2 regions of the Enterobacter sp. PL_is379 genome follow, and region 1 is predicted to be linked to the other one. Evidence: predicted binding sites of a transcription regulator. Region 1 holds the regulator's gene; the other holds the start of a gene.

Region 1 (5,955 bases):
TTGCCCGACTGCTTTGAGGTCACCGCCTGGAGCGATACGCAGGAGATCATGGGGATTCGCCACCGCGAATGGGATCTCGAAGGCGTGCAGTTCCATCCGGAAAGCATCCTCAGTGAACAAGGGCACGCGCTGCTGGCAAATTTCCTCCATCGCTGAATAACTGTTGCCTTGCTGTGATTTTTTATGCATATTTTGTGATTATATTTTCACAATCACTGTGACATAAAATGGATGGTCATGACATGGCAACTGAACAACCAGCAATTACCCGCGCGACATTCGATGAAGTGATCCTGCCGATTTATGCACCGGCTGAGTTTATCCCAGTGAAGGGAAAGGGCAGCCGCGTCTGGGATCAGCAGGGTAAAGAGTATGTGGATTTCGCGGGCGGTATTGCGGTCACGGCGCTGGGTCATTGCCATCCCGCGCTGGTTGAGGCGCTAAAAACCCAGGGCGAAACCCTGTGGCACACCAGCAACGTGTTCACCAACGAACCGGCGCTGCGCCTGGGACGTAAGATCATCGATGCCACCTTCGCCGAGCGCGTGCTGTTTATGAACTCCGGCACCGAAGCCAACGAAACCGCCTTTAAGCTGGCGCGCTACTACGCGACAACGCGCCACAGCCCGTACAAAACCAAAATCATCGCCTTCCACAATGCCTTCCACGGACGCTCCTTCTTTACCGTTTCCGTTGGCGGACAGCCGAAGTATTCCGACGGGTTTGGCCCGAAACCGGCTGATATCGTCCACGTGCCGTTTAACGATCTGCACGCGGTGAAAGCGGTGATGGACGACCATACCTGCGCGGTAGTCGTTGAGCCGATCCAGGGTGAAGGCGGCGTGACGGCGGCAACCCCGGAATTCCTGAAAGGGCTGCGCGAACTGTGCGACGAACATCAGGCGCTGCTGGTCTTTGATGAAGTGCAGTGTGGAATGGGACGTACCGGCGATCTGTTCGCGTATATGCACTACGGCGTGACGCCGGATATTCTGACCAGCGCGAAAGCGCTCGGCGGCGGTTTCCCGGTGAGTGCGGTACTGACGACGCAGGAGATCGCCTCCGCGTTCCACGTTGGCTCTCACGGCTCTACCTACGGCGGTAACCCGCTGGCGAGCGCCGTGGCGGGTGCCGCGTTCGACATCATCAACACGCCAGAGGTGTTGAACGGCGTCAGCGCGAAGCGCGAGCTGTTCGTAAAACACCTGCAAAAGATTGACGAGCAGTACGATGTGTTCAGCGAGATCCGCGGGATGGGGTTATTGATTGGTGCCGAGCTGAAGCCGCAGTATAAGGGCCGCGCGCGCGACTTCCTGCACGCCGCCGCTCGCGAAGGGGTGATGGTGCTGAACGCCGGACCGGACGTGATGCGTTTCGCACCTTCGCTGGTGGTGGAAGACAAAGACATCGAAGAAGGATTAACCCGCTTTGCCGCCGCGGTCGCGAAGATCGTAAAAGGTTAATACGCCGTCCGCTTCAACCTGCGGGTTAGCCAAATCCCGTGATGCGGACGCTGACGCCATGCCACCGACGAAATGGTGTGCATGGTGTTCAGATGCCCCAGTACGCGCTGCAAATGCTGTTCCAGGGTGCTCATTGGCCCGTGGGTTAACGTTTCCGGCGCTTCCAGAATGTTCGAATCTCCCGACTCACCCGGCGAGTCATACTCCAGACGCTGCTGACACCGCTGCAACGCAATTTCACACGACTGCAAATAGCGCTGCGCCAGATCCGGCGTGAGCATCGTGTGCTCGCGCGCAAGCGTGGTCATGGCGTTAATGTGCTCGACGATAAACTGGCTGTGCGTCACCCAGAGCTTCATGTCTGCCAGATAGTGCGAGTTAAAGCCCGGCTCCTGCATCGCCTGGTTGAGCGAGTTGAACAGGGCGTTGTGCGCCTGGTTGACCTTCATGCGCTGATACGCCAGCGGGGAGGGCTGCGGGTCGTCGCTCAGGATCAGGCGAATGGCCTGCTGGTCGGCTTCCAGCGCGTCGTGGGCGTTCTGGCGCAGCAGTCCACTTTGCCACTGCGGCCACAGCCAGACCATGCCGCCAAAGGCAATCAGGCAGCCGATCAGGGTATCAATCAGCCTGGCGACAATAAACTGTTCGCCATTGAGCGTGAGCAGCTGCAGGGTGTATACCGCCGTCACCGTAAACCCCACCATCGCCCAGCCGTAGTTTTTGCGGATAATCAGGTAGCTCACCAGCGTGATCGCCAGCATGCCTGCCAGAGTATAGCCTTCCGGCACGTGGAAGTGCAGCGTCACGCCCGCGATGATCAGCCCGGCCATGGTGCCGCCCGCCCGATGCAGAATACGCACCCGCGTGGCGCCGTAGCCGTTCTGGGTGACAAACAGCACGGTCATTAAGATCCAGTAGGGTTTCGGCAGATGCAGCGCCATGCCCATCAGGCTGGCGGTACTGAGCATCACGCTAATTCGTGCGGCGTTGCGCAGGGCGGACGATTTAAGAGAAAGATAGCTTTTGAGCGCGGGCAATAGCGGCAGCCGTTTCTGCTTATCCGCCATCAGGTCGCGGGGATAAAGCGGGCGCTGCGTGCGCAACACGCGGGCGATACGGCTGAAGTGCCAGGCGGCAAACTGGCCGACGGGGTTATCCGGATGCTGACGAGCGATTTTCTCCAGCGCGCCCAGCTGCTTATCCATGTTAAAGCGCGTCGGGTAGCGGTGATAGAGAATATCATCGGCCAGCACGCGCAGGCGTGCGGACACCGTCTGCGCGTTCCAGCGGATCACCGCTTCGGCGTGGCTGCGCTCGACCAGCTTTTGCACCTCCTGCGGGTGGTGCAGGCTAACGGAGATATGCTCCTGCAGATCCAGCCCGACCTGGAAGGTGCGCAGCAGCCGTTTGTACTCGTGGTTCTTGTTGGCGGCGAGCATATGAAGCTGCTGATAGCACTGGCTTATCAGATCCACCACCTTCTGCTGGCGCGTCAGCAGGGGCGGTAAGGATTTTTCCGGATCGGTATGCTGGGTCAGCAGGGTGTATTTGGCTTCGCAGTAATCCGCAAGCTGCACATAGAGCAGGCTCAGGGATTCACGCAGCGGCTGCTCCCGCCACAGCCAGAACCAGAACCAGTTAAACAGGCCGTACCATAATGTCCCCAGGGCGTAGATCAGCAGCGGCTCCCACACCGGCATATTCCCGGCGAGGCTCAGCGTGAAAATGGCCGCAATCAGCGACGCGGGAAGCAGGCGGGCGTGCAGCGAACTGATTTCCGCCGTGACGCCGAGGGTCATCGCCAGCACGGTCAGGATCAGCGGCAGCGGAATATCACGAGCCAGTAAAAGCTGTACGGCGAGGCTACAGCCCGCAAACAGGCAGCCGCCGATAATCAGGCGTTTGAAAAAGCGCTTATGCGGCGTGTCCAGACCAGCAATGTTGCAGCAGGCGGGTACAAGGGAAAACAGCAGGCCTTGCTGAAGATGCCCGAGGATCAGGCCTATGGCCACAGGAAGACACAACACCAGCGTTTGTCGCAGTGCGTAGTTAACTTCCGGGTGATAGATCAGCCTGCGCCACATGGGGAATAGAGACAAAAACGGCGTGACACCTTGCGATGGCACGCCGTTTAAGCGGAATTAACGCGTTCCGTAGACCACGATGGTTTTACCGTGGGCGGAGATCAGGTTTTGATCTTCCAGCATTTTCAGGATACGGCCCACAGTCTCACGGGAGCAACCGACGATCTGACCAATTTCCTGACGGGTAATTTTAATTTGCATGCCGTCCGGGTGGGTCATGGCGTCTGGCTGTTTCGCGAGGTTCAGCAGGGTCTGTGCGATACGGCCGGTAACGTCCAGGAAGGCGAGGTTGCCCACTTTCTCTGAGGTGACCTGCAGACGGCGCGCCATCTGGGAAGAAAGACGCATCAGGATGTCAGGGTTAACCTGAATCAGCTGACGGAACTTCTTGTAAGAAATTTCAGCCACTTCACATGCTGTCTTTGCACGAACCCAGGCGCTACGTTCCTGGCCCTCTTCAAACAGGCCCAGTTCACCGATGAAATCGCCCTGGTTCAGATAAGAAAGGATCATCTCTTTCCCTTCTTCATCTTTGATCAGCACTGCCACCGAGCCTTTAACGATGTAATACAACGTTTCCGCTTTTTCACCCTGGTGAATCAGCGTGCTCTTCGATGGGTACTTATGAATGTGGCAATGAGACAAGAACCATTCGAGAGTCGGGTCTGTTTGCGGTTTGCCAAGCACCATGCGCTGTTATCCTCTGTTATAAGCTGTCACCAGAGTCATCAGATGCATCCGGACTCTGGGGTTGCAATCGAATTCTTACCCATACCCTGGGAAGTCGGCTACCGTAACGTTTCGCAGCCAGTAAAGTTTGATGTCCTCTGCATACATGTGTAACGTCAATGTATTACTGTAGCATCCTGAGTGTTTTAGCATAGCTTTCGCCGCGTGTCTCCTGGTGTCTCGCTTCAGCATGATGCAGGTCGCCTTCCATTGCGAGAAATGTAACGCACGCGTAATCTGTCACCAAAAATGCAACGTTGGAGTTTAAGAATATGCAAGCGCGCGTGAAGTGGGTTGAAGGTTTAACGTTCCTGGGCGAATCCGCGTCAGGGCACCAGATTTTGATGGACGGTAACTCCGGCGATAAAGCGCCCAGCCCAATGGAAATGGTGCTGATGGCGGCAGGAGGATGCAGCGCTATTGACGTGGTGTCGATTCTGCAAAAAGGTCGTCATGACGTGACGGATTGTGAGGTTAAACTCACGTCAGAACGTCGCGAAGAGGCGCCACGCCTGTTCACCCATATTAATCTGCACTTTGTGGTCACCGGTAAAGAGTTGAAGGACGCAGCGGTCTCGCGTGCGGTGGACCTGTCTGCGGAGAAGTACTGCTCTGTGGCGTTAATGCTGGAGAAAGCGGTAAAAATCACGCATTCGTATGAAGTGGTCGAGGCTTAATTATTGGGGCATCGTGCGTGTTGATGCCCTCACCCTAACCCTCTCCCACAGGGAGAGGGAACATGTTCACGCAATCTGCTTCCCTTCCATCAGTCGCTCCACCAGCGGCGTCATGATGAGCTCCATCGCCAGCCCCATTTTTCCGCCCGGCACGACTAACGTATTCATGTGCGAAATAAACGAGCCCTGCAGCATGGCCAGTAGCCAGGGGTAATCAATGCCTTCGAGATTGCGGAAATGGATCACCACAAAGCTCTCATCAAGGGACGGGATACTTTTGGCGGCAAACGGGTTGGAGGTGTCCACCGTCGGCACGCGCTGGAAGTTGATATGGGTACGGGAGAACTGCGGCGTCAGGAAGTTGATGTAATCTTCCATGGAGCGCACCACCGAGTCCATCACCGCCTCTCGCGAATGGCCGCGCTCGCTCATGTCGCGCGTCAGCTTCTGGATCCACTCCAGGTTAACGATAGGGACCACGCCGACCAGCAGGTCCACGTGGCGCGCCACGTCGTGTTGAGGGGTGACCACGCCACCGTGCAATCCTTCGTAAAACAGCACGTCGGTGGGTTCCGGCAGCGGTTGCCACGGGGTGAACGTCCCCGGCACCTGATTCCAGGGAACAGCTTCATCATAGGTATGCAGATACTTGCGGGACTGCCCTTTGCCGCTCTGACCGTACTCTATAAAGGTTTGTTCCAGCAGGCCGAAGTCATTGGCTTCCGGGCCGAAATAGCTGATGTGTTTACCCAGATCGCGCGCTTTACGGATGGCCATGTCCATCTCCGGACGCGTGTAGCGGTGAAAGCTGTCGCCTTCGACCTCAGCCGCACGAAGATTCAGCTGGGCGAAAATCTTGCGAAAGGCGAGGCTGGTGGTGGTGGTTCCCGCACCACTCGACCCCGTAACGGCAATAACCGGATGTCTGGCAGACATAGCAACTCCCTGACTTAAAAGGGTGGAAGATCAGCCGTGAAACGCGTTGCGGGGCATGATATTGAC
Region 2 (5,955 bases), on a different contig from region 1:
AATGTCCGGATAGTCATAGCAGTTCAGGCTCAGCAGGTTAAGTGCGCCCTGCAGCGGCGGCAGCGTTGGGTTAAACGCGGCGTTTTCCGCATAGCTGCCGGTGAAGATTCGGCCATCGCGGCACTGCAGCGCCACGCCGCTCGGGGACTTGCTGTACGGCGTGTGGCTCTTGTTGGCGGCGGTAATCGCCGCCTGGCTCAGGTCATCGCCGGACAGGGCGAAACCGTGGTTCTGCTCGTCCATCAGCAGGGTTTTGATCTCCAGATCTTTCGGGCCAAACGCGTCAGGCAGATAATCCCCCAGCGTGTGCGGCGCGCGGCCTGGCAGATTGATGCGCAGCTGCAGCCCGCTGTTCAGCTCGTTCATAAACTGACGGCAGTGGCCGCAGGGGGTGTAGTTAACGGTAATGGCGCTCAGGGCTTTTTCACCGCGCAGCCAGGCGTGGCTGATAGCGCTCTGCTCGGCGTGAACGGTCTGCTGCATGGTTGCGCCCAGGAACTCCATGTTGCCGCCGAAGTACCAGGTGCCGCTGACGCCGCGCGCAATGGCCCCGACGTTGAAGTGGGAGAGATCGGCCCGCGCGCAGGCAGCAGCCAGAGGAAGCAGTGCGAAAGCCAGCGCGTCTTCATCCAGTCCCGTTGCCTGTTTCAGCATCGTGACCTGCTCCGCGGTCAGCAGGGCGGGGAAGTGTGCATCTGCCAGAACGGGAGCAAGGGCTGACTGCAAATTCTCTGCAAGCTGGGCGAAAGCAGCTTGAAAACGTGGGTGCATGGCGTTTGCCTCATAAAGGTTAATGGATCGGTAGTTTACGGAGCCGCCAGGGCTTTATATGTGATCCACTTCTCATTATGTATGCAACTAATGAAATCAAAATGAAATTTGCGCGACGCATCGCAAATTTTAGCCCATCACCGCCAGAATCAGCGGGAAAATGAACGGGGCCAGCAGGGAGGTAATAATCCCGCAGATCACCAGCGCCAGGGAGCTAAACGCCCCTTCCTGATAATCCAGCTCCGCGCAGCGGGCCGTGCCCAGGGCGTGGGAGGCGGTGCCCATCGACAGCCCCCGTGCCGCTTTAGTATGAATACGCATCGCGTTTAGCAGAGTGTGGCCAAACACCGCGCCGAGAATACCGACGAAAATGACGCACATCGCGCTGATGGCCGGAATACCGCCGAGGCTGCCCCCAACCGCCATCGCGATAGGCGTGGTCACCGATTTAGGTAGGATTGACGCCGCAATCTGTGGGGAAGCGCCCATCAGCAGCGCCACCGACGTGCCGGTGATCATCGCCACCAGGCTACCCACAAAACAGATGGTAATGATGGATTTCCAGCGGGCGCGGATCTGGTGCAGCTGCTCGTATAAAGGAAAGGCGAGCGCCACGACGGCGGGTTGCAGCAGGTCGTTTAAAATTTTGCTGCCGGCAAAATAACGCTCGTAAGGAATACCGGTAAGCAGCAGGAGCGGAATAATCACCACCATCGCCACCAGCAGCGGGTTCAGCAACGGCATTTTGAAACGTACGGCAAGCTTGCGCGCGGCGAAGAACACCACCAGGGTTAACGGCAGCGACCACCAGATATTGGCCATCATTTTTTTGTTTTCTCCCCGATCACGTTACGTTCGCCATGCACCAGATGTGAACTCCAGCTCACCACCAGGAAAACCACCAGCGTACTGACCGCGCAGGAGACCACAATCGGGCCGAACTGGGCCTTGAGCAAATCAAAATACTGCATGACCCCGACGCCGATAGGCACGAAAAGCAGCGCCATATAGCGAATGAGGACGAAGCAGCCGGGGTTGACCCATTTTGCGGGCAGGATTTGCAGCGCCAGCAAAACGAAGAGGATCAGCATGCCGATAATGCTGCCGGGGATGGTGATGGGCAGCAGCGACGCGATGAAAATCCCGGCATACAGGCAGGCGTAAATCAGGGCGAATGCGCGCAGATATTGCCAGATAATGTTCAATGATTTGCTCATGGTGATAGTCCTTGCTGAAACGCATTCATCATACAATTAAACCTAAAAATGTGCCATGGATCACATCATGAATTTTGAGCATACCAGACATTCCGGAATGGAACGTCCGGTATCACCATAACGGTGCAGGCTACAGTTTAGAGGAAAGGGATTGCGCTGGCGAAACGGCGTGCCAGAGAAGGCATCAGCGACAGGCGGTCAGTTTATCGAGAAAAGAAAACAGCACCTGGTTCATTTCGCGATAATCATGCGAGCGGAGTTTTTCCGCCGTTTCGACAAAACGGAATTCACCCGCGCGGCGGAGGTCACTCTGCGAATGCTCAATCAGCAACTCTACCACCTCCGGCGTCAGCTCCATATGGCACTGGAAACCGTAAACCCGTTCGCTGTATTGCACGATCTGGCGGGGACAGCCCTCGCTGTAAGCCAGAACCTTAGCCTGCGGCGTCAACCCAGGCATATCGTTATGCCAGTGACCGACGTTCAGCACGCTGCCAAAGTCCTTAAACAGCGGGTTCGCCTTGCCTGCATCTGTGAGCCTGACGGGAAATTTGCCGATCTCTTTTTCCGGGCTGTGGCAAAACGCTGCGCCCAGCGCTTCGCCGATAAGCTGTGAGCCCAGACAAACGCCTATCACCGTTTTACCTGCCTCTATCGCGCGGCTGATGAGTGCCTTTTCCGCCTGCGCATCAAACCAGGGGCATTCCTCACGCGTGGTGGCGGGGGATTGCGGGCCTCCCATGATGATAAGCAGGTCTGTGTGCCCCAGTTCCTCAGGTAATGAATCGCCCTGATACACTCTGGTGTAGCTCAGACTGCAGCCGCGACTTTTCCCCCAGATTTCATAGGCGCCTGGCGCCTCGAAATGTTCATGAATAATAAAATGGATGTGCATTGCGTCTCTCTCCGGTTACGTGTACAAGCAGCATCATAAGAGGAAGGGGGGAATGTGAAATGCCAACCGTTATCGATAAAACGCCAATTCACGACGATGCCATCGGATGGTCAAGAGGGGCAATTCGCTATACGCGCGGCGAAGTCGATCCGCCTCACCAGCATTCGCAGGGACAACTTTTGTTTGCCATCAAAGGAGTCATGCTGGTCGAAACCGGCAGCAAACGCTGGGTCATACCGCCGCAGCGCGCGCTGTGGATCCCTCCCTTTCAGGAGCATACCTACAGCGTGCTATCCACAACGGAGCTCCGCGCGGTCTGGTTTAGCCCTACGCTGATATCGCAATGCGAGCCTTTTAAGCGGAAAGACGAGGTTCACGTGATTATGGCGACTGCGTTGTTCAAAGAGCTGATTGCCGGGCTGTTCAGCGCGGAATACCGCCCGGCAAGCCAGCGCAGCATGGCCGTTTTGCTGCTCGATATCCTCAGCGAGACGCAGCAGATTTCGGCCGAACTGCCGATGCCCGTGGATGAGCGCTTGCATCGCGTTGCCTGTGACCTCATTGCCAACAATCTCTGGGATCTCTCTCTGGAAAGGCTGGCGGAACGGGCCGCGATGTCAGAACGCACATTTTCACGTGCGTTTATCAACGATACCGGCTTTAGCTTCCGGGCCTGGCGACAGCGCGCAAGGATTTGTGCCTCGCTGGATCTCCTCGCCAACGGATACCCGGTTAAGCAGGTGGCCTGGATGCTGGGGTTTTCCGGCCCGGCGGCATTTGCGGCGGCGTTTCGCGCCATTGTTGGGGCAACGCCGGGTGACTTTCTGCCTGAACAGAAGCGCTTCCCAGCGATATAGAGAGCGGCTACTATAGCGCGTCTTTTTTCACAGGTACTGCTATGCGTGTTTTACTGGCCCCAATGGAAGGCGTGCTCGACTCCCTTGTGCGCGAGCTTCTGACCGAGGTGAACGACTACGATCTCTGCGTGACGGAGTTTTTGCGCGTGGTCGATATGCTGTTGCCGGTAAAATCCTTCTTCCGGCTTTGCCCCGAGCTGCACAACCAGAGCCGGACCTCTTCCGGCACGCTGGTGCGTATTCAACTGCTCGGCCAGTATCCGGAATGGCTGGCGGAAAACGCCGCCCGCGCGGTTGAGCTGGGCTCTTACGGGGTAGATCTCAACTGCGGCTGTCCGTCTAAGCTGGTGAACGGCAGCGGCGGCGGAGCGACGTTGCTGAAAGATCCTGAACTGATTTACCGCGGCGCGAAAGCCATGCGCGAGGCGGTACCCGCGCATTTGCCGGTGACGGTTAAGGTTCGCCTGGGGTGGGACAGCGATGCGCGGCAGTTTGAAATCGCCGATGCGGTACAGCAGGCCGGAGCCACCGAGCTGGTGGTGCATGGCCGTACCAAAGAAGATGGCTACAAAGCCGATCGCATTAACTGGCAGGCGATCGGTGAGATCCGCAAACGCCTCACCATTCCGGTGATCGCCAACGGCGAAATCTGGGACTACGAGAGCGCACAGGTCTGTCTGCAGGCCACCGGCTGCGATGCGGTAATGATCGGCCGCGGCGCGCTGAACGTGCCCAACCTCAGCCGGGTGGTGAAATATAACGAACCGCGTATGCCGTGGGCAGATGTCGTCACGCTGCTGCAAAAATACAGCCGTCTGGAAAAGCAGGGCGACACCGGTTTGTATCACGTCGCGCGAATTAAGCAGTGGCTGAGTTATTTACGCAAAGAGTACGATGAAGCGCTGGGGTTATTTCAGGAGATTCGTACATTACAGACGTCCTCTGATATTGCACGGGTTATTCAGTCAAAGTAATTTATTCATTTGGTGAATAATTTTCTGATTATGTAAATGTATAACAATTTACGGATTGCCACGCATTACTAAAAAAATAAATAGTATCAAGCGTATTTTTCGCCTTTATTTTTTGAGTATATGGCGTAATGAAACGTTCTCTTATTTTATCTCTGAGTGTCCCCTTTGCATTAATTCTGGCAGCCTGCGCACCTGAACATTCCACCGTCTCTCCGCTAAATACACAACCGGCCGCCAAGTCTGTGAATACCTCATTGCATTATACCGACTGGCCGAAAAATGCGTGGTGGAAGGCGTATAACGATCCCCAGCTTAACGGGCTTATTGCAAAAGCATTAAGCGATGCGCCGGATATGCAGATTGCCCGTCAGCGGATTACGCTTGCCGAAGCTCAGGCCAAAGCGGCTATGGCTGCCGACGGTCCGCAGATCGATTTTTCCGCCGATGCGGAACGTCAGAAAATGTCCGCCGAAGGGCTGATGGGGCCCTTTGCCATTACCGACCCGGCGGCAGGGACCACCGGGCCGTGGTACACCAACGGCACCTTTGGCCTGACCGCAGGCTGGGATCTCGATCTGTGGGGTAAAAATCGCGCGCAGGTCGAAGCCCGGATAGGCAAAGTGAATGCGCAAAAAGCGGAGCTGGAGCAGACCCGTCAGCTGCTGGCCAGCAGCGTGGCGCGGCTTTACTGGGAATGGCAAACGCAGGCCGCCGTGGGGGAGGTCCTCGCGCAGATCAAATATGAGCAGGACAATATTATCGGTGCCGATCGCGAGCTGTACCAGCACGGCATCACCTCCTCCGTGGAGGGTGTCGAAACGGATATCAACGCCAGCAAAACCGAAGAGCAGCTGGCCGAGGTCAACGGAAAGATGAAAGCCATAGAGGCGCGTCTGGTCGCGCTGACGAACTCCTCCTCCGTGAAGCTAACGCGGCACGCCTTGCCGACGGTGGAAGCCTCGTTACCGTCGACGCTCGGATATGAACTGCTGGCACGCCGTCCGGATCTTCAGGAGGCGCACTGGTATATCGAAGCCTCCATGAGCGAGGTAGAGGCCGCCAGAGCGGCGTTCTATCCTGACGTGAACCTGATGGCGTTCTTACAGCAGGATGCCCTCCACCTGAGCGATCTGTTCCGTTCATCCGCGCAGCAGATGGGCGTCACCGCCGGGCTGACGCTACCAATTTTTGACAGCGGCAGGCTGAACGCCAGCCTGGATATCGCTCAGGCGCAGAACAAC

Evidence for each region. Region 1 encodes CRP, which controls carbon source genes, mostly activating them, when cyclic AMP is high. Its sites were predicted from a motif close to ATGTGANNNNNNTCACAT; they were not measured.
Region 2: AC0TOY_RS05405 (CidA/LrgA family protein) is a predicted target of CRP. The motif match lies at 2,037-2,054, and genes of this name have one in related genera.

What each region holds. Positions count from the first base shown of each region.
Region 1 covers NZ_JBVPGT010000020.1:21,745-27,699, reverse strand. The annotation lists gene pabA (aminodeoxychorismate synthase component 2) at 1-156, shown strand, start outside; gene argD (bifunctional acetylornithine/succinyldiaminopimelate transaminase) at 243-1,463, shown strand; gene AC0TOY_RS02785 (YccS/YhfK family putative transporter) at 1,460-3,547, opposite strand; gene crp (cAMP-activated global transcriptional regulator CRP) at 3,605-4,237, opposite strand; gene AC0TOY_RS02775 (OsmC family protein) at 4,549-4,953, shown strand; gene AC0TOY_RS02770 (phosphoribulokinase) at 5,020-5,889, opposite strand; gene AC0TOY_RS02765 (YheU family protein) at 5,920-5,955, opposite strand, start outside.
Region 2 covers NZ_JBVPGT010000023.1:129,702-135,656, reverse strand. The annotation lists gene cdd (cytidine deaminase) at 1-771, opposite strand, end outside; gene AC0TOY_RS05410 (CidB/LrgB family autolysis modulator) at 901-1,596, opposite strand; gene AC0TOY_RS05405 (CidA/LrgA family protein) at 1,593-1,988, opposite strand; gene AC0TOY_RS05400 (type 1 glutamine amidotransferase) at 2,173-2,883, opposite strand; gene AC0TOY_RS05395 (AraC family transcriptional regulator) at 2,943-3,740, shown strand; gene dusC (tRNA dihydrouridine(16) synthase DusC) at 3,782-4,714, shown strand; gene mdtQ (multidrug resistance outer membrane protein MdtQ) at 4,843-5,955, shown strand, end outside.